DNA from 2 places in the Komagataeibacter xylinus genome. Region 2 is predicted to be linked to the other one. Evidence: predicted binding sites of a transcription regulator. Region 2 holds the regulator's gene; the other holds the start of a gene.
The links. The regulator HrcA, encoded in region 2, represses chaperone genes, less so after heat shock. The targets are predictions, from matches to a motif close to GTTNGCACTCNCNNNNNGNGAGTGCNAAC.
Positions count from the first base shown of each region.

Region 1: the regulator HrcA is predicted to act here: its motif matches at 11,992-12,020, upstream of FMA36_RS01920 (co-chaperone GroES).

Region 1 covers NZ_CP041348.1:372,283-387,402, forward strand. The annotation lists gene FMA36_RS01875 (c-type cytochrome) at 1-323, shown strand, start outside; gene FMA36_RS01880 (NAD-dependent deacylase) at 470-1,174, shown strand; gene FMA36_RS01885 (uracil-DNA glycosylase family protein) at 1,185-1,796, shown strand; gene FMA36_RS01890 (MarC family protein) at 1,824-2,552, opposite strand; gene FMA36_RS01895 (lysylphosphatidylglycerol synthase domain-containing protein) at 2,587-4,689, opposite strand; gene FMA36_RS01900 (lysine--tRNA ligase) at 4,700-6,307, opposite strand; gene FMA36_RS01905 (ATP-dependent DNA helicase) at 6,440-9,370, shown strand; gene FMA36_RS01910 (cold-shock protein) at 9,414-9,617, opposite strand; gene groL (chaperonin GroEL) at 9,912-11,558, opposite strand; gene FMA36_RS01920 (co-chaperone GroES) at 11,621-11,911, opposite strand; gene FMA36_RS01925 (dienelactone hydrolase family protein) at 12,356-13,018, shown strand; gene FMA36_RS01930 (S-methyl-5'-thioadenosine phosphorylase) at 13,104-14,009, opposite strand; gene FMA36_RS01935 (cytochrome c1) at 13,999-14,817, opposite strand; gene hemF (oxygen-dependent coproporphyrinogen oxidase) at 14,991-15,120, shown strand, end outside.
Region 2 covers NZ_CP041348.1:1,040,116-1,055,235, reverse strand. The annotation lists gene truB (tRNA pseudouridine(55) synthase TruB) at 1-627, shown strand, start outside; gene rpsO (30S ribosomal protein S15) at 652-921, shown strand; gene pnp (polyribonucleotide nucleotidyltransferase) at 1,226-3,364, shown strand; gene FMA36_RS04975 (NAD(P)H-dependent flavin oxidoreductase) at 3,457-4,875, shown strand; gene rdgB (RdgB/HAM1 family non-canonical purine NTP pyrophosphatase) at 4,985-5,599, opposite strand; gene rph (ribonuclease PH) at 5,596-6,324, opposite strand; gene hrcA (heat-inducible transcriptional repressor HrcA) at 6,452-7,531, shown strand; gene FMA36_RS04955 (aldo/keto reductase) at 7,643-8,530, shown strand; gene FMA36_RS04950 (penicillin-binding protein 1A) at 8,630-11,194, shown strand; one part of gene prfB (peptide chain release factor 2) at 11,263-11,331, shown strand; one part of gene prfB (peptide chain release factor 2) at 11,333-12,394, shown strand; gene FMA36_RS04940 (hypothetical protein) at 12,617-12,946, shown strand; gene FMA36_RS04935 (MotA/TolQ/ExbB proton channel family protein) at 13,055-13,822, shown strand; partial or broken gene FMA36_RS04930 (tetratricopeptide repeat protein) at 13,935-15,120, shown strand, end outside.

The sequences.
Region 1 (15,120 bases), 670 kb from region 2:
TGGTGAACGTGATCGCTCATGGTGGCGTGCTGCCGCCGAGCAACTGGGCACCTTCCGCGGTGGCCATGCCGGGTTACAGCAACTCGCTGTCTGCCCAGCAGATCGCCGATGTGGTCAACTTCATCCGCACCAGCTGGGGCAACAAGGCGCCGGGCACCGTTACGGCAGCTGACGTGACCAAGCTGCGTGACACCGGGGCTCCGGTTTCCAGCTCCGGCTGGAACAGCATGAGCAGCGGCTGGTCGGTGTTCCTGCCGCAGCCTTACGGCTCGGGCTGGACGTTTGCACCGCAGACGCACACCGGTCAGGATGCCGCGCAGTAATACGCGGCAGGGGGTAACCTTTCCTATCGGGTTCCCCTCACCCTGATACGCATTACGGAAAACCGCCATGGGCTTATGTCCATGGCGGTTTTCTTATGTACGGCGATCCCGCACACTGCTGTCTTTCACCTTGAGGGAGAGTTCGTATGCAGCGCATCGTTGTCCTGACCGGGGCGGGCATCAGCCAGGAATCGGGTCTCCAGACCTTTCGCGGGCCGGATGGATTGTGGAACCATGAACGGATCGAGGATATCTGCACGCCGCAGGGCTTTGCGCGCGATCCGCTGCGGGTGGACCGGTTCTATAACGGCCTGCGTGCCCAGCTCCCCACCGTGCACCCCAATGAAGCGCACAGGGCGCTTGCCGCACTCGAGCAGGCCGGGCGCGCGGGCGACTGGCCGGGGCATCTCACCATCATCACGCAGAATATCGACGATCTGCATGAACGCGCAGGCAGCCGGAACGTCATTCACATGCATGGCGAACTGCTGCGCCTGCGCTGCACCCACTGCCACGCCACCCCTGTATGGAAAACCGACTGCTACCCCGATACACCCTGCCCCGATTGCGGAGCGGCAGCACTTCGGCCCGATATCGTCTGGTTTGGGGAAATGCCCTACCATATGGAGGCCATAGCCCGGCAGCTTGAGACCTGTGACCTGTTCGTAGCCATTGGCACCTCCGGCGTGGTCTACCCGGCGGCAGGATTTGTAGACAGCGTGGCCGACCATGCCGATACGATGCTGTTCAACCTTGAGGCCCCATCAGGCCGCAGCGCCTTTGACCAGACCATTCTCGGGCCTGCCACCCGCACGGTTCCGGCATGGACACGCGACCTGCTGAAAGCGTAAAGGCAGCCCCATGGCCGAAACCCTTGAAGACCTGCTGCGCGCCATCCGTGCCTGCCAGGCCTGCGCCGCCCACCTGCCGCTTGGCCCCCGCCCGGTGCTGCATGTATCGCGCACGGCGCGGCTGCTCATTGCCAGCCAGGCGCCAGGCACGCGCGTGCATGAAACCGGACAGTCCTTCAATGATGCCTCGGGCGATCGGCTGCGGGGCTGGATGGGGGTGGACCGCGCCACGTTCTATGATTCCAGCCGCATTGCGCTGGTGCCCATGGGCCTGTGCTATCCCGGCCGCCTGCCCACAGGTGGTGACTGCCCGCCCCGGCCGGAATGCGCGCCCTTATGGCGCGAGCGCATCATGGCGCAGATGCCCGATCTTGAACTGACGCTGGTAGTGGGCAGCTACGCCCAACTCCACATTCTGGGCAAGGGAAAGGTGAGTGAGCGCTGCCTCGACTTCCGCCGCTACCTGCCGCGCTACTTTCCCCTGCCCCACCCCTCATGGCGCACGGGGGCATGGGAGCGGCGGACGCCGCAATTCGGCACGGATGTGCTGCCTGCGCTACGCGCCTGCGTGCGCGCTGTGCTCGATGGACGGCCCGTGCCTGAAATTGCCCCGCTGGCGTGAAGGGAAAAACTTTTGACGGATGGCCTGTCAGCCTGCCATCGTGATGACGGCATGCGCGGTTGACAGCACAACCCCCTGCACGCCCGTAATCAGGATCTGCACGCCAATCGAGAGCAGGATCAGCGCGGCAAGCCGCGAGACGATGCGCGTGCCGGTCGTGCCCAGCAGGTACAGCAACTGCTCGGCATAGGCATAGGCCGCCCAGACAATTCCCGCCACCAGCACCGCCGCAATCGACAGCACGCCGTAGAATACGATGTGATTGCCCGCAGGCGGCCCCTCCGAGCCAAGGGCAATGGCGACCGCAATCGTGCCGGGGCCCACGGTAAAGGGCATGGTCAGCGGAAAGAACGCCTGCCCCATCAGGTTGGCTGCCTGCGTGCTGCCGCTGGCCTGGGCCTGCTTGCGGGCTTCCTCCGTCTCGGGGGCCTGGAGCAGCGACCACGCCCGCACGGCCACCACCAGCCCGCCCGCAATGCGCAGCGCATCAATGGTGATGCCAAAGAAAGACAGCACCAGCCCCCCGATCCAGATCGAGGCCAGCATCAGCATGGCGGAATAGAACGCCACCTGCCCTGCAAGCGCCACGCAGGTGCGCCGGTCATGCCCCGCCGTAACCTGCGCAAAGATCAGCGCCGCCCCCAGCGGATTGACAATGGAGAACAGCGCCGGAAACGCCATGAGGAACGCGCCCGACAGGCTGGGCAGGCCCACTACGGTAGAAAAATGCGTGAGCAGTCCCGCATGGGCGGTCATGGGCAGCTTCCTTTACGCCACGTGGCACATCCCCTCAGCATCCGCTCTGCCCCAACGGCGCGAAGGCCTTTTCCATGAGCGAGCGGATCGTGTTCAGGTCATCGGCACCCGCACACAGGAAACACGGATGCAGGGGCGCGCCTTCTTCCGTCAGGGGCCACGGCGTCAGGCCCAGTTCATTATAGACCGCAAGCAGGCTCGTGCCGACATGCCAGAAGGCAGGCTGGCAACCTTCCTGCACCGCAAGGTCGCGCAGCCACCATATGGCCGATGTGCAGTCATCCGCATGGCCCGCCGGGTCACCCAGCCCGACCAGATACGGCCCCAGCCGCACGAAGGGCAGCAGCGCCTGACGCCGCGCGCCCGGTATCAGGCCCGAAGGCGCGGGGGTAACCTGCCCCACCCCGTCAAGCGCATGGTCAAGGGCGCGGTAACGGGCCTGGCCCTGCTTGTTCCACGGCAGCACATGAATGCGCCCCGGCCGCACCAGCCGCACGATCATGACCAGCCCCAGCATGACCGCGAGCCCCAGTGTCCATTGCGCAATGCCCGGACGGGTGGCGAAGAGCATGATCTCCCACCAGCTTCCCCCCGCCGAATCATGCGGCCCCGCCAGCACCAGCACCACGACCGAACTGATCAGCAGCACAAGGGAGAGAATGGTCTGCGAGGAAAGCGGCTCGCTCATGATCCGCGCATGGCGGTAATAGGAGCCACGGAAAGGGGCGATCAGCAGGCACACCAGCATGAGCAGGCCCGGCACCGCCATGGGCGAGTCGCGCAGCAGCGTCAGCGCGCATGCCACGGACAGCAGCCCGATCGTGGCCTTCCACGCCAGCGTCACGCGCTGCGAAAGCCCAATGCCCAGCCCGATCAGCGCAACACCGATCAGCGAGAGCAGATAGTCCCCCACCATGGCGAAGAGCGGCTGCAGGCGGCCCGCGTTCAACCAGCTTTCGGGGTCGAGCAGGGTCAGCGCCAGCAGCAGCCCGCCACACAGCGAGACCGCGCCGGTTGCCACCGCCACCGAGAAATCGGCCTCGCTTTCACGGATCACCTGGCTTGGCCTGCCGGGCCGCGGCCCGCGCAGGGGGCTACCGGCACTCCCCTTGCGCGAAAGGGCAGCATCACCGCGCAGGAACAGTTCGTGCGCCGCGAACATGATGCCCGCCACGAACAGCGGCACGATGTAATAGAACAGACGGAAGATCAGGATGGCGGTCACAACCCGCGTGGCAGGCACGTAGGCGCCAAGGGCCAGCATCATCGTGCCGTCAAATACGCCCAAGCCCCCCGGCACGCTGGCCACCAGCCCTGCGGTGTAGGAGGCGATGTAGATAGCCAGGAACGTGCCGTAATCCAGACCCGGCGCCGCAGGCACGAAGGTGTAGGCGATGGCCGCCGTCGCCGCGACCTCAAGTGCCGCGACAAGGGTCTGCATTACCGCCATGCCGGCGGATGGAAAGGTGACCTGCCAGCGCCAGACCCTGATCTCGTTCACGTAGCGCCCGGCAATGACATAGCCGATCACCCCCGCCCACAACACGCAGCCCGCCAGCCGCATCATGGGCGAGGGCAGCGCATGGCCGATGAAGGGCACCGTGCCCGGCTCCAGCACCAGCACGCTGCCGATCAGCACCGCAGCCCCCAAAAGATAGGTGGCGGAACAGAACGCAATGATCTGGGCGACCTCAAAAGGCTTCAGCCCCCAGTTGCCATACAGCCGAAAGCGTACCGCCGCACCCGAAATGGCGGAAAACCCCAGATTATGCGACAGCACATACGAGCAGAACGCCGCAAACGCCGTGCGCCGGAAGGCTAGCTTGCAGCCCACCTGCCGCACGGCAAGCCAGTCATAAAAGGACAGTACCAGATAGGACAGCAGCGTAAACCCTGCCCCGGCCCACAGCGTGGTGGCGGGAATGGTGAGCAGCGCGTGACTGATGTCCTGCCAGTGCAGGGTGCGCACCTCGCGCTGCACCACGACCACCGCACCCACCAGCAAAAACAGCCCCAGCACATGCGGCAGGTGACGTAGCAGCGCGTTGCGCCGGCGCGCGGGAGTCAGGCCCGCCCCGGTGGGCCCATCACCTTGGGGCGGGGCAGGCGTTGCGTCTTTGGTCGGACGTTCAGCCATGGGCAGGCCCTTAGGCCGCCGTTCCCTCGGCGCGGGTCAGGGCGGCCTCGATCAGGGCCACGGTTTCCGCCACGCCATAGAGGGCAACAAAGATGCCAAAGCGCGGGCCTTCCTTCTGGCCCAGCAGTACTTCATACAGACAGCCAAACCACGCGCGCAGCGGCTCGAAGCCATGGGTCTTGCCAATCTCGAACACAAGGTTCTGGCAGGCATCGGGGCTGACATCGCCACCTTCCATGCCGCGCAGGGCCTCGGCCAGGTCGGCCAGCGCCTTGCGTTCATGGGCATCAGGCGCGCGGTACTGCTTGGTGGGGCGCACGAAATCGGCGTAGTAGACGATGGCGTATTCCACCAGACGCGCCAGCATGGGGCAGCTTTCGGGCGTGGCATCGGCGTCGTAGCGCTGGATGAACTTCCACAGCACATCCGGCGTCTCGGCATTGGCAACCGAGGCGAGGTTGAGCAGCATGCCGAACGTGACCGGGCTGCCAGCATCGTGCGGGATCGCACCCTTGTGGATGAACCAGGCCGGGTTGGTCAACAGCGCGGGGTCAGCAGGCTCCATGGCGCGGGCCTTGCCCACATGGGCCAGATATTCATCCGTCGCCTTGGGGATGACATCAAAGAACAGCCGCTTGGCGCGCTGCGGCGCGTTGAACATGTACTGGCCCAGGCTTTCAGGCGGGGCGTAGCGCAGCCATTCCTCGACCGAGATGCCATTGCCCTTGGATTTGGAAATTTTCTGCCCGTTCTGGTCCAGGAACAGCTCATAGGTCAGGCCCGCGGGCGGCTGGCCGCCAAGGATGCGGCAGATCCTGCCCGAAAGGCGCACGCTGTCGATCAGGTCCTTGCCCGACATTTCATAATCAACGCCCAGCGCATACCAGCGCATGGCCCAGTCGGCCTTCCACTGCATCTTGGCATGGCCGCCGGTTACCGGCGTCTCGAAGGTCTCGCCTTCTTCATCGGTCCAGCGCACGGTGCCTGCCACGGGGTCGATGGCGTCCATCTTCACCTGCATCACCTGCCCCGTACGCGGGTGAATGGGCAGCACGGGGGAATAGGTGGCGCGGCGTTCCTCACCCAGCGTAGGGGCGATGACGGCCACGATCTTGTCATGCACCTCAAGCACGCGCCTGAGCGCCGCGTCAAAACGCCCGCCTTCATAATACTGCGTGGAGGAAGCGAATTCGTAATCAAACCCGAAGCCATCAAGGAAGGAACGCAGGCGGGCATTGTTGTGGGCGGCAAAGGATTCATGCGTGCCGAACGGATCGGGCACGCGCGAGAGCGGCTTGCCGATATACTGGCGCAGCATCTCCTGATTGGGCACGTTCTCGGGCACCTTGCGCAGGGCGTCCATATCATCAGAGAAGGCCAGAAGCCGCGTGGGCAGGCCGGTCAGCTTCGTGAACGCCTGCCTGACCCATGATGTGCGCGCCACTTCGCCAAACGTGCCGATATGCGGCAGGCCAGACGGACCATAACCGGTTTCCAGCAGCACGGGTTTATCGGCCGTAACCGTGCGCGCGCCAACATGCGCGGACAGTTTGGCGGCCTCCTCGAACGGCCAGGACTTGGGAAGGGGCGAGATAAGGGCAGGATGCTGTTCTGACATGGACCGGCAAGCTATGGGCAGGAAGGGCACGGGTCAATCCATCCTATTCCACACCATAGGGTACAGCAATAAGAATGGCATGACACACGGCGGGCGACATCTGCCCGCTTGTACCCTATATCATTGAAGACCATGCCAGACACCCCGCCCCTGCCGGACAGCGCCCCGGCGATCCTTCCCCGGCACGGCGCCTGGTCGGTGCTCACGCCGGATGGGGAAATCCTGTCCATGCAGGCCCCCGACATCCGTCGTGAACTGCCGCAGTGGCCCGTGCCCATGGTCATCCACGCGCCTGCCATCGCGCGCAGGCTCGACCTGCCGCCACCGCCACGCCCCTGCCCGTGGCTGGACCTGCTCGAACTGTTCGCCTTCACCCAGCCCGCCCAGGCAACGCCGCCCACCGCGCGTGGGCTGGGCATGGCGCTCGGGCTCGAGGCGGACAGGCTCGAGGCCCCCGAGGCCGACCTGCTGCCTGACCTTGCCTTCGAGATGCTCGGCCGCATCGCCCGCCTGCGCAACACGCCCGAGGGCGGCATCCGCGCGGCCCTTGCGTGGCGCATGCGCAAGGCGGGATGGGCGTGGGGGCCATCGGTCTGCGCAGCACTTGGCCTGAAGGATGACGGGCCGCTGCCTGCGGGCCTGATCCAGCCCAACGAGGCGCTCAAGGTCTGGACCCGCCTGCCCAAATGGGAGGAAACCGCCCCGCGCCCTGCCCCTGCCGCCCATCCGGTCAGCGGGGAGGAGGCACAGGCGCATCTGCGCGAGATTATTGGCGAAGGTGCGGAGCACCGTCCCGCGCAGGAGGCCTTCAGCCACGTCGCCGCCCGTGCCTTCACACCGCGCGCCACACAGGGCGATCCGCACATGGTGCTGGCCGAGGCCGGCACCGGCACCGGCAAGACGCTGGGCTATGTGGCACCCGCCAATATCTGGGCGCGCCGCAACGGGGGTGCTGTGTGGATCAGCACCTATACCCGCCACCTGCAACGCCAGATCGAATCCGAACTGGCCCGGCTCTACCCTGACCCGGCGGTGCGCCGCAGCCATGTGGTGGTGCGCAAGGGGCGTGAGAACTATCTGTGCCTGCTCAACATGGAGGAGAGCGTGAACATCGCGCTCTCACGCGGGCAGGCGGGCGATGCCACCCTCATCGGGCTGGCGCTGGTGGCGCTGTGGGCGGCCCACACACAGGATGGCGACCTGTTTGGCGGCGACCTGCCCGGCTGGTTTGCCGATCTGTTCGGGCGCGGGCTGCTGACCAGCATTGCCGACCGGCGGGGCGAGTGCATCCACGGAGCCTGCCCGCATTACCAGCAATGCATGGTGGAGCATTCCATCCGCCGCGCCCGCACGGCGGACCTCGTGATTGCCAACCACGCGCTCGTCATGTCGCAGGCAGCATGGCATGCGCTTGATGGCACCGGAGCAAGCAACGAGGACAACACCCCCACCCGCTACATCATGGATGAGGGCCACCATATTGCCGATGCGGCAGACAGCGCCTTCGCTCTTGAACTTTCAGGGCTGGAAGCCGCCGAACTGCGGCGCTGGCTGCTTGGGGCCGAAGGAGCCCGCTCACGCGCGCGCGGCCTGCGGCGCAGGCTTGAAGACCTGCTGGCCAACATTCCCCGCATCGAAACGCCACTCGATACCGCGCTGATGGCCGCCCGCGCCCTGCCAGCACCAGGCTGGTCGGCCCGCCTCGCGGCCCTTGACCCGGTGCACCGGGCAGCCCGCGTACCCGCCCAGGGCGAGGAGCCGGTGCTGTCCAACCCCTCCGAGGCGCTGCTGCATGAGCTGCGCCAGCAGGTACTCGCACGCACGCAGGGCAGCCCCGAGGGTGGCCCGCGCCGCAGTGACAGCGAATGCGACCTCTACCCCATGCCCGAATCGCTGCATGCGGCGGCGCAGGCGCTGGAACGGGCATTAAGGCGGCTGGCCGAGCCGCTGCGCACGCTGGTCACCCGCCTTGATGAAGCGCTGGAAACCGAGGCCGACTGGCTCGACACCCCCATGCGCGAGCGCATTGCCGCCGCCATCCGCTCCATCCGCCGGCGCGCACTCTCACGTGTGGATGGCTGGTGCGCCATGCTGGGCAGCATGCAGGCAAATGAACCGCCCACGGATGGACAAACGCCGCAATATATTGATTACATCCGCATGGACCGGCGCGAGGGCCAGAACCCCGGCGAGCGGGACGTGGGGCTGTACCGCCACTGGCTGGACCCGACCATTCCGTTTGCCAGCGTGCTGGCAGCCCCGGCACATGGCGTGCTGGTCACATCCGCCACGCTGCGCGACGAAAGCGGTGAGGACAACACCAATGACAGCGCCGAGCGCGCATGGGATGCCGCCGAGGCGCGCTCGGGTGCAATCCACCTGCCCTCGCCTGCCATACGCGCGTCGTTTCCCAGCCCGTTCGATTACGCGCGGCAGAGCCGGGCCTTCATCATTACCGATGTCGCGCATGATGACCCGGCGGCCCTTGCCGGGGCCTACCGTACGCTGTTCATGGCATCGGGCGGGGGGGCTTTGGGGCTGTTTACCGCCATCTCACGCCTGCGCGAGGTCTATCGCCGCATCGTGAACCCGCTGGAGGAAGCGGGCCTGCCGCTGTTTGCCCAGCATGTGGACCCGATGGATAACGCAACGCTGGTCGATATCATGCGCAGCGAGCGCAATGCCTGCCTGCTGGGCACGGATGCTATGCGTGATGGGGTGGATGTGCCGGGCGAGGCCCTGCGTCTTGTCGCCTTCGAGCGCGTGCCGTGGCCGCGACCCGATATCTTGCACCGCGAGCGGCGCATTCACCTGTCGGGCGGCGCGCCGGGGCGCTTTGATGACAGGATTGCCCGCCTGCGCCTGCGCCAGGCTTTTGGCCGCCTGATCCGCAGCAGGCAGGACAGGGGTGTGTTCGTCCTTATGGACCGGCGCACCCCGTCGCGCCTGCTTTCCGCCTTCCCCGAGGGGGTGGCCGTGCGCCGCCTTGGGCTGAGCGCTGCGGCGCGGGAGATCACGGCCTTCCTGCAGGCGCAGGATATATCCGCGGACCAGCTTTCCTGATCGTGTCTCCCTGCCCTTCCCCGCGCGGTGCGGGGCAGACGCCTCAGAGCGCCTTGAGGTTGGTCGCGGCAGCCTTGCCACGCTCCATGGCGATGTCGTAGCTGACCGCCTGGTCCTCGTTCAGGCCACGCAGGCCAGCAGCCTGCACTGCCGTGATGTGCACAAACACGTCCTTGCCGCCATCATCAGGCATGATGAAGCCAAAACCCTTGGTTGCGTTGAACCATTTTACTTTTCCGGTAGCCATAGCCAGTCTCTTCTCCAGCGCCATCCTTGCCGGTCCTAATACCGGCAATCCGGGCGCGTGTGCCTTTACCGCCATGAAAAAACGGGGCATCCGGAAAACACCCTGCCACTTCCACGCCGTTCGTGCACCCATAGGGGCAGCATGAAATGGGCACCCGTGTCAAATGATCCTGACATGATGAAATGCCCGGGCCATGAAAAAAGGGGGAAAGGCCAATGGCCCTTCCCCCTTTTTTTATTCTGGCATCCGGCCCCGTGCTGCAGCTTGGGGCCGGGGTGCGCAGGGTTGGCTGGATCAGAAATCCATACCGCCCATGCCACCCATGCCGCCCATGCCACCTTCCGGTGCAGCGGGCTTCTTCTCGGGGCGCTCGGCAACCATCGCCTCGGTGGTGATCAGCAGGCCCGCGACCGATGCCGCATCCTGCAGCGCCGTGCGCACGACCTTCATCGGGTCGATGATGCCGGCTTCCACCAAGTCCTTGTAGTCGCCGATCTGAGCATCGAAACCGAAGGTGTAGGTGTCGTTTTCCAGTACCTTGCCAGCAATGACCGCACCGTCTTCACCCGCGTTGTGGGCGATCTGGCGCAGCGGAGCCTGCAGGGCCTTGCGGATGATGTCCGCACCGACGCGCTGGTCGTCGTTGTGGAAGTGCAGGCCACCAAGCTTGGTGGATGCGCGTGCCAGCGCCGTGCCACCACCGGGAACGATGCCTTCTTCAACAGCCGCACGGGTTGCGTGCAGGGCGTCGTCCACGCGGTCCTTGCGCTCCTTCACCTCGATCTCGGTGGAACCACCCACGCGGATCACGGCAACGCCGCCTGCCAGCTTGGCCAGGCGTTCCTGCAGCTTCTCGCGGTCGTAGTCGGAGGTGGTTTCCTCGATCTGCGCGCGGATCTGGCTGCAACGGCCCTTGATGGCCTCGCCTGCACCGGCACCCTCGACAATGGTGGTGTTTTCCTTGTCGATGTGCACCTTCTTGGCGGTGCCCAGCATGTCCAGCGTCACGCTCTCGAGCTTGATGCCGAGGTCTTCGCTGATGACCTGGCCACCGGTCAGGATCGCGATGTCTTCCAGCATGGCCTTGCGGCGGTCGCCAAAGCCCGGTGCCTTCACGGCGGCGATCTTCAGGCCACCACGCAGCTTGTTGACCACCAGGGTCGCCAGCGCTTCGCCATCGACGTCTTCAGCGATGATCAGCAGCGGACGGCCGGACTGCACGACAGCTTCAAGCAGCGGCAGGATGGGCTGGAGCGAGGAGAGCTTCTTCTCGTGGATCAGGATGTAGGGGCTGTCCAGATCGACGGTCATCTTCTCCGCGTTCGTCACGAAATACGGGGAGATGTAGCCACGGTCGAACTGCATGCCCTCGACCACGTCGAGCTCGGTGTGTAGGCCCTTGGCCTCTTCCACCGTGATCACGCCCTCGGAGCCGACCTTCTGCATCGCCTTGGAGATCATCTCGCCGATTTCATGCTCGCCATTGGCGGAAATCGTGCCGACCTGTGCGGTCTCGGCAGGCGTGGTGATCTTCTTGGCGTTCTTCTTCAGCTCTTCAACGACAACGCCAACCGCCTTGTCGATGCCGCGCTTGAGGTCCATCGGGTTCATGCCAGCGGCAACAGCCTTGGCACCTTCGCGCACGATGGCCTGTGCCAGCACGGTTGCCGTGGTGGTGCCGTCGCCTGCGATGTCGTTGGTCTTGGAGGCGACCTCACGGACCATCTGCGCGCCCATGTTCTCGAACTTGTCGGCCAGTTCGATTTCCTTGGCGACGGAGACACCGTCCTTCGTGATGCGCGGTGCGCCGAAGCTCTTGTCGAGCACGACGTTACGGCCCTTGGGGCCCAGCGTCACTTTTACTGCATCGGCCAGAATGTCCACGCCACGCAGCATGCGCTGGCGGGCTTCACCGCCGAACTTTACGTCCTTGGCTGCCATTGTTCTCTTCTCCGTATGGAAAGGTTTTTAAAAGGTTACCCGGTGCGGAAAGCGCGGGTGGGTCAGGCGACCACGCCCATGATGTCGCTTTCCTTCATGATCAGCAGTTCTTCACCGTTGATCGTCACTTCCGTGCCCGACCACTTGCCGAACAGGACGCGGTCACCCGCCTTCACGTCGAGAGCCACAATCTGGCCCTGCTCGTTACGGGCACCTGCGCCCACCGAGATCACCTCGCCTTCCATCGGCTTTTCCTTGGCGGTCTCAGGGATGATGATACCACCTGCTGTCTTTTCCTCGCTCTTAAGGCGACGGACGACCACACGGTCATGCAGGGGACGAAATTTCGTCATGGATCGCTCCAAATCTTCTAAAGGTAACGCCCTTGAATCAAGCAACGCCACCGGTTGGCGCGCGCGCCAGGCCGCATCGCGTTAGCACTCCCCTCGTGAGAGTGCTAAACACCAGATAGGTAGCGCCCCCACAGGTGTCAAGAATGGTGCGGAGCGAGACGGCGCAGAATTCGCGTACAAAAGGCGTTCCGAGGGAAAATCCACATTTTCCAATTAAATATCAATTGGTTAGAAAACCATTCCATCCCCCATCAAAAGCGGCGGAACAGCCCTCCCCGCAATGCATGACACGCAGCCGTGCCGATTCCATTACGCCGCGCGGCAGGGTGGGCCTCATGAGAAAGAATTCTCATAAAGTCGCCCTTCACGCGGGTTTCATATTGACGTCAGGGCAGGCCGCATCATTCTTTGCCTGACAATGAAGGAAAGAATGGAGTGAAAACCATGGGCGCAGTCGTAACCGTTACCGCGGCAGACGGGCATGAATTTTCCGCCTACCGGGCCGGTCGGCCCGATGCGGCGCGCGCCGTGGTGGTGGTGCAGGAAATATTCGGCGTCACCCCCTATATCCGCGCGGTGTGCGACGCCTTTGCCGCCCAGGGCTATCAGGCCATTGCCCCTGCCCTGTTCGACCGGGTGCGGCGCGATGCCATCCTGCCCTATGACAATGCGGGCATGCACGAAGGGCTGAAGCTGCGCGCTGAACTGGGGCAGGAAAACGCGCTGCGCGATCTCGTGGCCGCAGCCGATATGCTGACAACCGAGAAGAAGGGCATCGTGGGCTTCTGCTGGGGCGGCAAGCTGGCGTGGGAGGCAGCATGCCACACCAAGGCGTTCGCGGCAGCCGTGGCATGGTATGGCGGCGGCATTGCCGAGACCCGCAACGAAGTGCCCAACTGCCCCGTGCAGTTGCATTTTGGCGCGGAAGACACCCATATCCCGGCCGATGACGTGGACGCCATCCGCGCCGCGCATGAAGAGATCGAGATCTTTACCTATGAGGGTGCCGAGCACGGCTTTGGCTGCACGGATCGCCCCTCATACAACGAGGCCGCCGCCACTCTGGCCATGCAGCGCACGCTGAGCTTTTTCGAGCACTGGCTGTAAGAGACTGCCGGATAAACCGCGAAAAAAATGCCGCCTTAAAAATATTAAGGCGGCATCCAAAAACTTCTGTTTTTAAAATGATATTTTAACCCCGGCTCAGAACGCGACCGGCAACAGCGTCCAGCTTTTTCAGCAGGGCCGGGTCGCGCTTTTCGGGTGCCGTGATGATGGCGTGCTCGAGCGCACGGTCGCAGCCTGCGTGGCAAGGCCCACGCTTTGCACCGAGTTTGGGGATGACCGAACGCACGAGCGCACGCGCGCGGCTGGCGTTCTGCTGCATCACCTTGACCACCGCATCAACCGTGACGCTGTCATGGTCGTCATGCCAGCAGTCATAATCGGTGACCATGGCAACGGTGGCGTAGCAGATCTCGGCCTCACGGGCGAGCTTGGCCTCAGGCATGTTGGTCATGCCCACCACCGAGCAGCCCCATGAGCGGTAGAGATTGCTCTCGGCGCGGGTGGAGAACTGCGGGCCTTCCATGACCAGGTACGTGCCGCCACGGGTCACGTCCAGCCCGAGCTCGCGGCACTGGCCCTCAAGCACATCGCCAATGCGCGGGCACAGCGGGTCGGCCATGCCGACATGAGCCACGCAGCCGGTATCGAAAAAGCTCTTCTCGCGCGCGAACGAACGGTCGATGAACTGGTCGATCACCACGAAGTGGCCCGGCGGCAGTTCTTCCTTGAGTGAGCCGACCGCCGAGAGCGAGACGATATCGGTCACGCCAGAGCGCTTGAGCGCATCGATATTGGCGCGGTAGTTCAGGCGCGAAGGCGGCAGCGGATGGCCACGGCCATGGCGCGGCAGGAACACGCAGCGCACGCCATCAAGCCGGCCGAACAGGAGTTGGTCGGACGGCTTGCCCCAGGGGGTCTCGACCGTGCGCCATTCCTTGTCCTCAAGGCCTTCGATATCATACAGGCCTGACCCGCCGATCAGGCCGATAACCGGCTCGATCTGCTCGCCAGTGGCAGCGTTAGTGGACATTGGACCACGTTCTCCGTTTCAGACAGATGGAAAATACAAGCAGGATCAGCAGGAACACGACCGTCCCCACCCCTGCACGATGGCGGGCCGTCAGGTGCGGATTTGCCACCCAGGCCAGATAGGTCGTGACATCACGCGCCTGCTGCTCGACCGTGGCGGGCGTGCCATCAGGGTAGGTAATGCCGCCTTCGTACAAAGGCGGCGGCATGGCGATCTGCCCGTTGGCGGCATACGGATTATAGAACGTGCCCGGCGGCACCATCGTGCCCGCAGGCGGGGTCTGGCCGTAGCCGGTCAGGAAGGCATAGATGCGGTCCACCCCGCCGGGATGCACCACGGCAAGCCGCGACTGGTCGGGGGGCACCACGCCATGGTTGGCCGCCGCCGCCACATGCGCATCGGGATAGGGGGAGAGCAGATGGTCATCCATGTTGGCGGGCCGGGAGACCGGATGGCCGCCTGCATCAACGCCCGCCGGGAGGTGGTGGCTGGCGGCCAGCGCGTTGACATCCGCCTCCTTCAGCCCCAGCCCGGCCAGGTCGCCATAGGTCACGGCACTCATGCCGTGGCAGGTGGAACAGACCTGGGCATACACCGTGTAGCCACGCTGCACGGCCGCCATGTCAAAATGCCCCAGCGGCCCCTGAAAGCTCCAGTGCTGACGGGGCGGCTCGCGGTAATCATGCGCCTGCGCCCTGGCCCCGTTGCCCATGGGCACACCCGCGAGCAACCCGCCAAGCAGCAGCCCATGCCGTAACATGCTGCGCCGATGTCGCGCCCCGCGCTGCCGATGACCCGGTTCATGCATGTCTGCTACATTCCCGCCACAATTTCCGTATCCCTCGCATTCCTGCGCAGGGCAGGCCTCCTTCCTAGCGGCAGCGCGACCGGTCTTGCAATCACCTGTCTTGCAATAAGTGGAGCAAACGGGCACCCGTAATATCCATCGCGAACGACCAGAACGGGCTAAATGAGACGAGCATGACAATTTCCCGCACCCCCGTCGCCCACGACGCACTGAAGGACACGGCCCGGACCTGGTTTGAAACCCTGCGCGACCGGATCTGCACGGCCTTTGAACAGATCGAGGATGAGGCCGTGGCCGCTGGCA
Region 2 (15,120 bases):
GTGCGGCCTGACAACGCCGCGTTCGAGGCAGCCCTTGCCGCTTTCAGGGGCGAGATCATGCAGGTGCCGCCGGTGTTCTCGGCACTCAAGGTGGGCGGCCAGCGCTCCTATGACATGGCGCGCGCGGGCAATGCCCCCGAACTCGCGCCAAGGCCCGCGCGCATCGACCGCTTCGAACTGATTGCCCGCCCCGATGCCGATACGGCGGTGTTCGAGGTGGAATCGGGCAAAGGGGTGTACATGCGCGCGCTCGCGCGTGACATTGCGCTGGCCTGCGGCACGGTGGGACATGTGGCGGCGCTGCGGCGGCTGAACGTGGGGCCATTTGATGAATCCCATGCGATTCCGCTGGACAAAATTGTCGCAAGCGCCGACAACGCGCCTGCTCCACCGGATCTGCTGCTTCCGGTCGCGACCGCGCTGGCCGACATCCCGGCGCTGGCCCTGACCCGTGAGGAAGCGGATGCCCTGTCATTTGGCCAGGCAATCGACCTGTGCCAGCTGGCAGACCGGATGCCGGAACACACCGACCCCCGCAGCGGGGTCGTGCGTGCGATGGATGGAGCGCGCGTGGTCGGGCTGTGCCGCCCTGTTGAAGGGTGGCTCCGATCAGTGCGCATGCTGTGAACCGAATGATCAATGGAGAGAATGATGTCGATTACTGCCGAACGCCGCACGGCGCTTATTGGTGAATACCGCAACGCTGCCACCGATACCGGCTCGCCGGAAGTGCAGGTTGCCCTGCTGACCGAGCGGATCGTGAACCTGACCGAGCACCTCAAGACCCACGCGAAGGATTTCCATTCCCGCCGTGGCCTGCTGATGCTCGTTGGCCGCCGCCGCCGCCTGCTTGACTACGTCAAGCGCAAGGACGTGGCCCGTTACGAAACGCTGATCAAGCGCCTCGGCCTGCGTCGCTGATTTGCGACCGCGCGGGAGGACGGGCATAATGTCCACCCCCCGCGTGGCCCATGCGGGCATGGCATATGCACAGGCATGGCCATGCCCCGCCGGGCCGCATTTTTTCAGGCGCCCCTGACGGGCGCCGCCAACACGCTGCCGACGCCACGGCGGAGATGTCCGGACCGGATCGCAGCGTTTCAGGCCACATGGTGTTCTGGCGGTATGTGCCGCCATCGCTCCATGCCGTCCGAGGCGCTGCCATCATACGTTCCAATGTCCGGCCCGCCTGCATTGCGGCAGTCAACGGACAGGGTTTGTCTGGATGTTCAATTATTTTCGCAAGGAAATGGAATGGGGCGGTCGCCCGCTGGTGCTGGAAACGGGCAAGGTCGCCCGCCAGGCCGATGGCGCGGTGGTCGTAACCTATGGCGACACGGTGGTGCTGTGCACGGCCGTTGGCGCGAAAAGCGTCAAGCCGGGGCAGGACTTCTTCCCGCTCACGGTCAACTACCAGGAAAAAGCCTACGCGGCGGGCAAGATCCCCGGTGGCTTCTTCAAGCGTGAAGGCCGCCCGAGCGAGGCCGAGGTGCTGAACTCGCGCCTGATCGACCGCCCGCTGCGCCCGCTCTTCCCCGAGAACTTCCGCAATGAAGTTCAGGTCGTTGCCACCGTGCTCAGCCACGACATGGAAAACGATCCCGCTGTCGTGGCGCTGATTGGCTGCTCGGCGGCGCTGACGCTGTCGGGCATTCCGTTCTTCGGCCCGGTGGGCGCGGCCCGCGTCGGCTATTCCGATGGCAAATACGTGCTGAACCCGACCATCTCGCAGCTTAAGGAAAGCGCGCTTGACCTGGTCGTGGCCGGCACGGCCGAAGGCGTGCTGATGGTCGAGTCCGAGGCGGTCGAACTGTCCGAGGACGTGATGCTCGGCGCCGTGACGTTTGGCCACGAAGCCTTCCAGCCGGTGATCGACCTGATCATCGACCTCGCCGAAGATGCCGCCAAGGCCCCGTGGGACCTTGCCGAGCCGACGGCAGAGGAAATCAAGCTGCGCAAGAAGGTGGACAAGGCCGGTCGCGCCCTGATCGCCGAGGCCTACAAGGAACGTGCCAAGCAGGTGCGCTACAAGAAGGTCGCCGCCGCCCGTGAGGCGATCCTTGCCAAGATCGGCGAGGCCGAGGCCGATGCCGCCAAGCCGATGATCAAGGACCTCGAGGCCGACGTGGTGCGCACCGAGGTGCTCGACACCGGCTACCGCATCGATGGCCGTGACCTCGAGACGATCCGCCCGATCGTGTCCGAGGTTGGCATCCTGCCGCGCGCGCATGGTTCCGCCCTGTTCACCCGTGGCGAGACGCAGGCCCTTGTGGTCGCGACCCTTGGCACCGGTCAGGACGAGCAGATCGTGGACGCGCTTGAAGGCGAGTACCGCAACAACTTCATGCTGCACTACAACTTCCCCCCGTTCTCGGTGGGTGAGTGCGGGCGCATGGGCTCGCCGGGTCGCCGTGAAATCGGCCATGGCAAGCTGGCATGGCGCGCCATCCACCCGCTGCTGCCGGGCAAGGACACCTTCCCGTACACCATGCGCGTGGTGTCCGAGATCACGGAAAGCAACGGTTCGTCCTCGATGGCGACGGTGTGCGGCACCTCGCTGGCGCTGATGGATGCGGGCGTGCCGCTCAAGCGTCCGGTGGCCGGTATCGCCATGGGCCTGATCAAGGAAGACGAGGACTTCGCCGTCCTGTCCGACATCCTTGGTGATGAAGATCACCTTGGCGACATGGACTTCAAGGTTGCTGGCACCGAGCAGGGTGTGACTGCGCTGCAGATGGACATCAAGATCACGTCCATCACCCCCGAGATCATGAAGATCGCGCTGGGTCAGGCCCGCAATGGCCGCATGCACATCCTGGGCGAGATGGCCAAGGCGCTGACCGAAGGCCGCACGGATGTCTCCTCCTCCGCGCCGAAGATCACCACGATCTCCGTGCCGAAGGAAAAGATCCGCGATGTGATCGGCCAGGGCGGTAAAGTCATTCGTGAGATCGTTGAATATTCGGGTGCGAAGATCGATATCAACGATGACGGTACGATCATGATCGCCGCATCATCCGACGATCAGGCCGAGAAAGCCATCGAGCGGATCCGTGGCATCGTGGCAGAACCCGAAGTGGGCCACATCTACAACGGCAAGGTGGTCAAGACCGCCGATTTCGGGGCGTTCGTCAACTTCCTCGGCCCGCGTGATGGTCTGGTGCACATCTCCGAACTCGCACAGGGCCGCGTTTCCAAGACGACGGACGTGGTCAAGCAGGGCGACGAGGTGAAGGTGAAGGTTCTGGGCTTTGATGACCGCGGCAAGGTGAAGCTGTCCATGCGCGTGGTTGATCAGGAGACCGGTGCCGACATCACCGAGACCGTGGGCGCCAAGCCCGGCCGTGCTCCCGCCGCACGCTGAGCGCGCGGTTCCGGCCTACAGACAGCCCGGCCATCAGGGTGCGCCTGCATGGCGCTCCTGTGGCCGGGTAGACACATGACGATGGAATGGTGATGAAGCCGATCAATGCGATCCGTATGGGCGGGACGGATATTCTGCCCCTGGTCGAGGGGGGGAAGGGCGTCTCGATCTCGACTGGCATTTCCGCCGGGCACTGGGCGGCAGCCGGGGGCGCGGGCACGGTCTCGATCGTGAACGCTGACTCCTATGATGCGGACGGCAACATCGTGCCGCAGATCTATCACGGCAAGACCCGGCGCGAGCGGCATGAGGAACTGGTCGATTACGCCATTCGCGGCGGTATAGCCCAGGCCCGTATCGCGCATGAGATTGCTGGTGGCAGGGGCCGCATCCACGCCAATATCCTGTGGGAAATGGGCGGGGCGGAGCGTGTCATCAATGGCGTGCTTGAAGGGGCTCCGGGCCTGATCCAGGGCCTGACCTGTGGCGCGGGCATGCCGTACCGCCTGTCGGACATCGCGGCGAAATTCGGCATCCATTACTATCCCATCGTTTCATCCGCCCGCGCGTTCAACGCCCTGTGGCGGCGGTCGTATCACAAGACCGCCGACCTGCTTGGCGCCGTGGTGTATGAAGACCCCTGGCGGGCGGGCGGGCATAATGGCCTGTCCAACACCGAAAACCCGCTGGCACCGGAAGACCCGTTCCCCCGCGTGCTGGCGCTGCGCAAGCAGATGCGGGCCTTCGGGCTGGACGAGACCCCCATCATCATGGCCGGTGGCGTGTGGTGGCTGGAGGAATGGCAGGACTGGATCGACAACCCCGAACTCGGGCCGATCGTGTTCCAGTTCGGCACCCGCCCGCTCCTGACGCAGGAAAGCCCGATTCCGCAGGCATGGAAAGACCGCCTGCTGACGCTGAAGAAGGGGGATGTGTTCCTCAACCGCTTCTCGCCCACGGGTTTCTATTCCTCCGCCGTCAACAACAGCTTCCTGCGTGAACTGCGCGGGCGCTCGGAGCGACAGATCCCGTTCTCGCCCGAAGCACTTGGCGAGCACACCATGGCGCTCGCCATTGGCGCGCGCGGGCGGCAGGTTTTTGTTACCCCCGCCGATGGGCAGCGCGCGCATCTGTGGATGGAAGAAGGCCACACCGAGGCCATGCGCACGCCGGACAACACGCTGGTGTTCGTATCACCCGAGCGCGCGCGTGAAATCCTGACCGATCAGGGGGCCTGCATGGGCTGCCTGTCGGAGTGCCGCTTTTCCAACTGGTCGCAGAAGCCGCCTGCCTATTCCAACGGGCACAAGGCGGACCCGCGTTCCTACTGCATCCAGAAAACCCTGCAGGATGCCGCCCACGCCCATGGGCCGGACCAGGCCGAGGTGATCGACCACAACCTCATGTTCGGCGGCACCAATGCGTGGCGGTTTGCCACCGACCCGTTCTATGCCAACGGTTTCGTGCCCACCGTGGCGCAACTGCTTGAGCGGATCATGACCGGGCGCTAGGCCTGATCGGATCACAAAAAGGCCGGTGCCCGAAAGGGACCGGCCTTTTTGTTCAAAAAGCTTCACCAAAAACGCCGCCTTTTTTCAAAAAGGCGGCACCCAAAAACTTTTAATCTTCTGCCTTGGGCAGGCAGGCCTCGCTGAACAGCGCGAAGGCCAGGCCACGGTGGCTGATGGCGTTCTTTTCCGCGTCAGTCATGTCGGCAAAGCTGCGTGTGCCGGTGCCGGGGGCAAAAAGCGGGTCATAGCCATGGCCGTTGGTGCCATGCGGCGGCCAGATGACGTGGCCATCAATCCGGCCCTCAAAGGTTTCGGTGCGGCCATCGGGCCAGGCCAGGCACAGCACGGAAATGAACCACGCGCTGCGGTCGGGGTTGTCGCCCATCTGCTCATGAATGCGGCGCATGGCGTCAGGATAGTCCTTGGCTGGGCCAGCCCAGCGGGCCGAGAAGATGCCCGGCGCGCCATCAAGGGCTGCGACACAGAAGCCGGAATCATCGGCCAGCGCGGGCAGGTTGGCCGCCTTGGCCGCAGCGATGGCCTTGATGGCGGCATTGCCCGCAAAGCTGTCCGCCGTCTCGTCTGGTTCGGGCAGCGACAGGTCACCTGCGGAAATGACGCGGATGCCGTAGCCGCCCAGCAGGGTAGCGAATTCGGCAATCTTGCCCCTGTTATGCGTGGCGAGCACCAGCGTGTCGCCCCGGTTGAGGTGGGGAGTGGTCATGATGCGAGCGCCTCGTTCACGGTTACGGTCTGGATATGGAACAGTTCGGCAGTGCCGGTGCGGGCCAGGCGCATGAGCGTGTTGAACTGCGCCTCGGTAAAGGGGTCTTTTTCCGCCGTGCCCTGAACTTCCACAATGCCGCCATCGGCGGTCAGCACGAAGTTGGCGTCGGCGCTGGCATTGCTGTCCTCGGCGTAGTCAAGGTCGAGCACGGCGCCTGCCTCGGTCAGCCCGCAGGAAATGGCCGCAACCTGCCCCTTGAGCGGCACGGCAGGCAGCGTGCCCTCACGCACCAGCTTTTCCAGCGCCAGGCGCAGTGCGATCCATGCGCCGGTAATGGCCGCACAGCGCGTGCCGCCATCGGCGTTGAGCACGTCGCAATCCACCGTGATCGAGATCTCGCCCAGTGCCTTGAGGTCCACCACGGCGCGCAGCGCGCGGGCGATCAGGCGCTGGATTTCCTGCGTGCGGCCGCTCTGCTTGCCACGCGCTGCCTCACGCGGGCCACGGTTATGGGTGGCGCGCGGCAGCATGCCATATTCCGCCGTAACCCAGCCCTGCCCCTTGCCGCGCAGGAAGGAGGGCACGCGCGGCTCGACGCTGGCCGCGCACAGCACCTCGGTGCCGCCCATGCGGATCAGGGCGGAGCCTTCCGCGTGGCGGGCAAAGCCGGTCTGGATGAAGACGGGACGCAGCGCGTCGGGGGCGCGGCCGGATGGGCGCATGGGGCAACTCCGCAAGGTGAGGGGGCGGCATAGCGCGCAATCCGCTCCTATTTCCAGTCCTGCGTGGGCACGGGCGTGCGGTATCTGTTATAATGAGGGCTTGCGGATGACTACGTGCAAAGGAGGCATGGCGATGGAAACCCGATCACCGGTATCGCAGCCGGCCCTGCTGTCCGGGCTTGATGCGCGTTCCGCCGCGATCCTGCGCGAGATCGTGGAACAGTATGTGGAAACGGGCGAGCCGATGGGCTCGCGCACCCTGTCGCAGCGCCTGCCGCTTTCGCTCTCGCCCGCCACGATTCGCAACGTCATGGCCGACCTGACCGATGCGGGGCTGCTGTTCTCGCCTCATGCCTCGGCGGGCCGCCTGCCGACCGAGAAGGGCGTGCGCCTGTTTGTCGATGGCCTGCTGCAGTTTGGCAGCCTGAGCGAGGAGGAGCGCGAGAGCATAGCGGGCACGCTTGATGTGAAGGGCCGTTCGCTTGAGGATATGCTGGCGCAGGCATCATCCATGCTCTCGGGCCTGTCCTCGGCGGCGGGGCTGGTCATGGCACCCAAGAGCGATGCGAGCACCATCAAGCACATCGAATTCGTGGCTCTCGGCCCGGGGCGCGCGCTGGTCATTCTGGTCAGCGCGGATGGCCAGGTGGAAAACCGCGTGATCGAGACACCGCCCGGCCTGCCGCCCTCGGCGCTGGTCGAGGCAGGCAACTACCTCAACGCCCATCTGTCGGGCCAGACGCTCGACCGCCTGCGCGAGACGGTCAGCACCGACATGACCGCCAACCGCAACGAACTCGACCACCTGACGGCAGGTGTGGTGGCCAGCGGGCTTGCCACATGGAGCGATGCAGAGGAGCGGGGGGGCACGCTGTTCATCCGCGGGCAGGGCCGCCTTCTGGCCGATGTGACCGAGATCGAGCGCCTGACCACCATCCAGATGCTGTTCGAGCGGCTGGAAACGCAGGAGACCATGCTGCGCCTGCTCGATCTTGCACGTGAATCGGAGGGGGTGCGCATCTTCATCGGAGCGGAAAGCGGGCTGTTCGGCATGGCGGGCATGTCGGTGGTGGTCGCGCCTGCGCGCACCGACAGCAACCGCATCGTCGGCGCCATTGGCGTGATTGGCCCCACCCGCATCAATTATGGCCGCATAATCCCGGTAGTGGACTATACCGCGCGCGTGATCGGCCGCCTGCTGGGCTGAGCTGCCGCATCTTCATGCAACCGTGCCCGTCACGCGCCCTTATGGTGGGCAGGCACCAACCGCACGCCCGCCATACTGGCGCGGGCGTGCCCATCAAGCACGGAGAAAGCCATGTTCACGCCTGATGCACGCCAGTCCGGGTCCTTCATGATCGGGGGTGATATCGAGGTTACAAGGCTCGGCTTCGGGGCCATGCGCATTACGGGGCCGGGCATATGGGGCGAGCCGGCCGACCGGGCAAAGGCACTCGCCACGCTGAAGCGCCTGCCCGAACTCGGCATCAATTTTGTCGATACCGCCGATGCCTATGGCCCGGAGGTGAGCGAGAACCTCATCCGCGAGGCGCTGCACCCCTATGAGGGCATGCTCATTGCCACCAAGGGCGGCCATACGCGCCACGGGCCGGATATCTGGAAGCCCGTCGGCAACCCCGATTACCTGCGCCAGTGCGTGCTGATGAGCCTGCGCAGGCTCGGCGTCGAGCGCATCGACCTGTGGCAGTTGCACCGCGTGGGGGCCGACTGCACGCCCGAGCAGCAGTTCGAGGCCATTGCCGCCATGCGCGCGCAGGGGCTGATCCGCCATGTTGGCCTCTCTGAGGTGACGGTGGAGATGATCGAACGCGCGCGGCTGTATTTCCCGGTCGCGACGGTGCAGAACCGCTTCAACCTCGTCAACCGCTATTCGGAGGACGTGCTGGACTACTGCACGCGCGAGAATATCGGCTTCATTCCGTGGGCGCCGCTTGCGGCGGGCGGCCTTACCAAAGGCGATACCGTGCTCACGCGCCTTGCAGGCGAGAAGGGCGTGCAGCCCGGCCAGATCGCGCTGGCGTGGCTCCTGCGCCGCGCGCCGGTCATGCTGCCCATTCCGGGCACGTCCAGCCCCGAGCATGTGGCCGATAACGCGGCGGCCGCCGCGATCAAGTTGAGCGATGAGGAATTCCGCCAGCTTGATAACGATGGCCGGGCCGAATGGGCCAGCCGCAACGCGGGCTGAGCGGGCTCAGGCGGATCGGGGGCGACGTCAGCGCGGGACAATGCTAGACAGGGGCCTTACGACACATAACAGCCCCTTTCTCTCCTTATTGGACACCGGATGACGCTTGCTGACGGATCAGGCCGCGATGGCCGGATGGATGGACCCTCCCGCCCCGGTGGGAGTGGCCCGCGCCGCCCGCGCTACCGCATGGTGCGCTGGCTGGCGGGCACCACGCTGGCGGTGCTGCTGCTGGGTAGCGGCGGCGCGGGCATTGTGGGCTGGTACGAATATGAGCGCCTGAGCGAGGGCCTGCCCACTGTCGATGGCCTGCGCACCTATCAGCCCCCGGTCATGAGCCGCCTGTATTCCGGTGATGATCAGGTGATGGCCGAGCTCGCCGCCGAGCGGCGCATCTTCGTGCCTTACAGCGCCATACCCGAGCGCGTGCGCAGCGCCTTCCTGGCTGCCGAGGACCAGAAATTCTTCACCCATGGCGGCGTGGACCCGCTGGCCATCCTGCGTGCCGGCATCACCGACATGATGATGCACGGCACCAAGCACCGCCCCATCGGGGCCTCGACCATTACGCAGCAGGTCGCGCGCATCATGCTGCTGGGGTCGAATGCGGTCTCCATCGACCGCAAGATCAAGGAAGCGCTGCTGGCCATGCGCCTTGAGCAGACGCTGAGCAAGGAGCAGATCCTCGAGATCTACCTTAACGAGATCTATCTGGGCGAGGGCGCGTACGGCATCGGCGCTGCCGCCCAGACCTATTTCAACAAGCCGCTCGACCAGCTTGACAATGCCGAGGCCGCCTTCCTTGGCGCGCTGCCCAAATCACCCACCAACTACAATCCGCACCGCTACGTGCAGGCGGCGACCAACCGGCGCAACTGGGTGCTCGACCGCATGGCCGACCTTAAGGTGATTACGCCCGACGAGGCGCGTGCAGCCCAGCTTGAACCCCTCGTGCCCGCCAACTTCACCCGCCCCGGCCCCGTGCCCGCCTCGGAATGGTTTGCCGAGGAAGTGCGCCGCGAACTGATCGAGCGCTACGGCATCGGTACCACCATGGAGGGCGGGCTTTCGGTCCACACCTCGCTGGATTCGCACCTGCAGCAGGTCGCCACCGGCGCGTTGCGTGAGGGACTGCTGCGCTATGACCGCGCCCATGGCGGCTGGCGGGGGGCGTTCGCTCATGTCGATGCAGCGGGCATGGCGGGTGACTGGGCCAATGCGCTGGCGCATGTCACCGCCCCTGCCGCCATGCTGGAGCAGTGGCGCGTGGCCGTGGTGCTGTCTGCCGCCACGGGTCAGGTGGGCTGGCTTGAGGGGCGCGATCCCGTCATGCCTCATACCGGCACGGTACTGGCGCGTGACATGGCGTGGATGCGCACCGGCAAGGGCGTGCAGACCGGCGATGTGGTGCTGGTCGAGCCCCAGGCCGATGGCAGCGGCGTTGCCATCCGCCAGGTGCCGCGGGTGGAGGGCGCACTTGCCACCATCGATGTGCGCACCGGGCGCGTGCTGGCCATGGTGGGGGGCTGGTCGTTCCGCGAATCGCAGTTCAACCGCGCCATTCAGGCGGCGCGCCAGCCGGGGTCCTCGTTCAAGCCGTTCGTCTATCTGGCGGCGATGGAGCAGGGGATCTCGCCCTCGCAGAAATTCGATGATTCACCGGTCAGCTACGGCGAGTGGCACCCCAACAACTACGAAAAGGATTTCTGGGGCCCCACCACCCTGCATGACGCGCTGCGCGAATCGCGCAACCTCGTCACCATCCGTCTTGCCGCCCAGATCGGCATGAAGCCGATAGCCAGCCTCGCGCAGGCCCTTGGCCTCGTGCATTCCATGCCGCTGGTGCTGCCCGCGGCCCTCGGCGCGGTCGAGACCACCGTGATGAAGGAGGCTGGCGCCTACGCCACCATTGCCAATGGCGGCAGGCTGGTCACGCCCACCCTGATCGATGACATCAAGGACCGCAACGGCAACGTGGTGTGGCGGCCCGAGGGCATTGCGTGGCAGCCAGGCGGCACGCCCGCCACCGGCCCGCAGGTGGCCGACAGCCGCCCGCAGGTCGTCTCGGCCACCAGCGCGGCCCAGATCGTGGCCATGATGCAGGATGTGGTGCGCCGGGGCACGGGCGTGCGCGCGGGTGCCGGCATCGACCGGCCCATCGCGGGCAAGACCGGCACCAGCCAGGACTTCAATGATGCGTGGTTCGCGGGCTTCTCGCCCGATCTGGTGACCGTGGTGTGGATCGGGTTCGACACGCCGCAGTCGCTGGGCAAGAACGAGACCGGTGGCGTGATCGCGGGCCCCATCTGGAACCAGGTGATGAAGGCGGCCCTCGCCACGCGCCCCCGTCTTGACTTCCGCGTGCCAGATGGCGTGCAGCTTGCACGCTACGATACCGGCATGGGCATGGCGATCGATGCGTTCAAGCCCGGCCAGGTGCCTGGTGAGAGCGTGGATCTTGGCGCAGGCTCCGGCATGGCGCTCACGGCGGCGGATACGGGGGCCGAGAACATGCCCGATTCCGAGAACGACATGGGCACGATGCCGGGCAGTTCCACCGCCCTGCCTGATGGCACGACATCGGCAGGCCACCCCGCAGCACCCGCGGCGGCTCCCGCCACGCAGCCTTCCGGGGGTGACATTGGCATGGGCGGGCTGTATTGACGCCGTTCATGGCCGGGCGTGACATGGCGCGCGCCCGCACTGTTGACCGTTGACCAAGGAGCAAGCCCATGTCTGCCGAGACAGAGGCCCTGAACGACCAGATCAAGCAGTCGGTGGCGCTGCTGAGGAGGCATCTTTGACTGGGATGTCGCAATCGACCGCCTCGCGGAACTGAACAACCGGGCCGAAGATCCCGACCTGTGGAACGATTCGGACGCAGCGCAGAAGCTCATGCGCGAGCGCACCATGCTGGCAAGCCAGATCGAGGGCGTGCAGCGGCTTGAAGCCGATGTGAACGATACGATCGAACTCGTCGAGCTTGCCGAGATGGAAGGCGACGAGGCCGTGGTGGCCGAGGCGCTGGGCACCCTGCGCGCCCTGGCCGAGGAAGCCAAGCGCCGCGAGACCGAGAGCCTGCTCTCTGGCGAGGCCGACAGCAATGACTGCTACCTTGAGGTCAATGCGGGCGCGGGCGGCACCGAGGCGCAGGACTGGGCCGAGATGCTGCTGCGCATGTACACCCGCTGGGCCGAGCAGCATGGCTACAAGGTGACCATGATGGAAAGCTCGGAGGGCGAGCAGGCCGGCATCAAGTCCGCCACCATTCAGGTAACCGGCCCCAATGCCTATGGCTGGCTCAAGACCGAGGCGGGCGTGCACCGCTTGGTCCGTATCTCGCCGTTTGATGCGGCGGCAAGGCGGCAGACCTCGTTTGCTTCCGTGTGGGTGTATCCGGTGGTCGATGACTCGATCGAGATCGAGATCAACGAGGCCGACCTGCGTGTCGATACCTTCCGCGCCTCGGGTGCGGGTGGGCAGCACGTCAACAAGACGGAATCGGCCATCCGCATCACGCACATCCCCACCGGCATCGTGGTGGCGTGCCAGACCGACCGCTCGCAGCACCGCAACCGCGCCACCGCCATGACCATGCTCAAGGCGCGGATGTACGAGCAGGAACTCCAGCGCCGCGAGGCCGCTGCCGCCCAGACCGAGGCCAGCAAGACCGATATCGGCTGGGGGCATCAGATCCGCTCCTATGTGCTGGCGCCTTACCAGTTGGTCAAGGACCTGCGCACCAACGTCGAGAAAACCAACCCGGACGCGATTCTGGATGGCGATATCGATGACTTCATGGCAGCGGCCCTTGCCGCCCGTGTGGGGGCCACCCGCTCGGAAGCAAGTGCCCAGGCGCAGTAACGCCGCAACCCTGGCGTGCAGGCAGGCAACCCCGTGGCTCAGGCCACGGGTTTTTTTATGCCATGGGCGTTGGGGCATTGTTCTGCCAAGAGAAAATTGTTTCGAATCTGTGTTATATGATGCTTGACATGGCGCCCCTGAGCACGCCCAATTCCGCTCAGGGTAATTTGAACAGCACGCGCCCGCGCGGAATGTTGCGCAGGGGGGCTGGACAGGAGCGGCATGTGGTCTGACGAAGTCATGGGAAAGGATTATGCCGCCAGGCAGCGACAGCGCACGCCATACCTGCGCGTGGCGGGGGTAATCGTGCTGGTCCATGTCGTTGTCGTGTCGGCGCTGGCCTACGGGCTGCGACCCAAGGCCAAGCCCATGTTTCCCGAGCCATACCGGCCCCTGCCGCCACTTGCGATCCGGATCATTCCCGAGCCGCTCCCGCCCGTGCCACCCGCGCCGCCGCTCGTGCGTCCGGTCATGGTCGTGCCGGTGGTTCCGGTCATCCCCGCCCCGGTCATCGGGCGGGATAACAGGGTCCGTCAGCCGGAATTGTTCTGAAAACGATACAGGTGGATTGATTTTCAGCGTCCGGACTGGTCAGATAACAGTCATGAAATGTGTTGCGGGCCAGAAGCATGGCCCTATTCGTCAGAGGATTTGAGGTAAATGACCCGACAGCATCGTAAACCAGTCATGGCGGCCGCGCTGCTGACCGCCTTTTCGGCACTGGCCTACGCCACGCCCGCCGCCGCCGCCGATAATCCCTACGGCCTGGGCGCGCTGTGGTCGAACGGTGACTTCATCGCCCGCACCGTGCTCATCATCATGGTCGTGATGTCTGTCGGGACATGGTACATCATGATCACCAAATTCCTCGAGCAGGCCCGCATGATGAAGGCGGCGAAGGAAGTGAAGGCCAAGTTCTGGCCCGCGCACGACATCAAGCAGGGTGCGGCCCAGCTCGATACCGCATCACCCTTCCGCTACATCGCCGATACCGGCATCACCGCCGCCGAGCACCACGAAGGCACGATGCAGGAGACGATCGACCTGTATTCCTGGACCACCATGTCCATCCAGCGCTCGGTGGATTTCATCCAGAACCGCCTGCAGGGTGGCCTTGCCTTCCTCGGCACGGTGGGTTCGACCTCGCCGTTCGTGGGGCTGTTCGGCACCGTCTGGGGCATCTATCACGCGCTGACGGCCATCGGCATCGCGGGTCAGGCCTCGATCGACAAGGTGGCTGGCCCGGTGGGTGAATCGCTCATCATGACCGCCATCGGCCTGGGCACCGCCGTGCCTGCGGTGCTGGGCTACAACATGCTGGTCCGCCGCAACAAGGGCGCGCTCGACGAGGTGCGCAACTTCGCCGCTGACGTGCAGTCCATCCTGATCGGCGGTTACCGCCATGAAACGCACGATCCGGCGGAATAAGCCTGCCATCCGCACGTAACCGGATTTCAACGTCACGGCGCGGTAGCTCCATGGAGCTACCCTGCCTGCGGTCGGGGGCGGATTGAATGATGGGCCGCACGGGTCCATCGTGATGCCCTGGCCGATCATTCGGGCCATGACCCGTTCATGGAAGGACATCACAGTTGAAAAACATCACATCCAAATCGCTGTTCCGGCTGCGTGGCCGCCTGCTGGCCGGGGTCATGATGGCGCTGCCGGTGGCGGGCGTCCTGCCCGTGCACGGGGCGCATGCGGCTGACCAGCTTGGCCAGAAGGTGGGCACGGCGCTGCAGAAGGCCCAGACCGACCTTGCCGCCAAGAAATATCCGCAGGCCATGGCCGATGTGGATGAAGCGGATGCCGTAAGCGGCAAGTCCGATTACGAATCCTACACCATTGCCCAGATGCGCGCCGCCGTGGCCGCCCAGTCGGGCAACGTGCCGGCTGCCATCTCGGCCTATGACAAGCTGATCGCATCCCCGCGCACGCCGGCCGCCACCAAGGAGCAGATGGCGCTGGCCGAAGGCAGCATGGCCTTCACCGCCAAGGATTACCCCACCGCCGTTGCGGTGAGCGAGAAATACATCAAGGCGGGTGGCAAGAACCCGCAGATGCTGACCATCCTGATCCAGGCCTATTACCTGCAGCATGATTTCGCCAATGCCGCGCGCGTGCAGCAGGGCCAGATCGATGCCGCCATCAAGGCGGGTGGCAAGCCCACCGAGAACCAGCTCCAGCTTCTGGCCGCCTGCCAGGCGCAGCTGAAGGACAACGCGGCACTGACCAAGACCTACGTGCTGCTGGCCACCTACTACCCCAAGCCCGATTACTGGGCGCAGGTGGTCCATTCCGTTCTGAGCAACCCCAACATGGCGCCGGGCCTGCGGCTTGATATCGACCGCGTGCGGCTTGAGGCCGGGCTGGTCAAGACCTCGGCCGAGTATATGGACATTACCGAGCTGGCCATGCAGGCGGGCCTGCCCCAGCTTGCGCTCGACATCATCAACCAGGGCTATGCCAGCGGCGTGGTGGGGCATGATGCCTCAGCCCCGCGCAGCGAAAAGCTCAAGGCGATGGTGGCCCAGAATGCCGAGAGCACCAAGGCCAACCTCGATACGGCCGCAAGCCAGGCTGCAACCGGCAATGCCATGCTCACGGCAGGCTACAACTACGTGCTGAATGGTCAGGCCGACAAGGGCCTGGCGCTGATGCAGCAGGGTCTGGCCAAGGGGCCGTCCGACATCAATATCGGTCGCCTGCATTATGGTCTGGCGCAG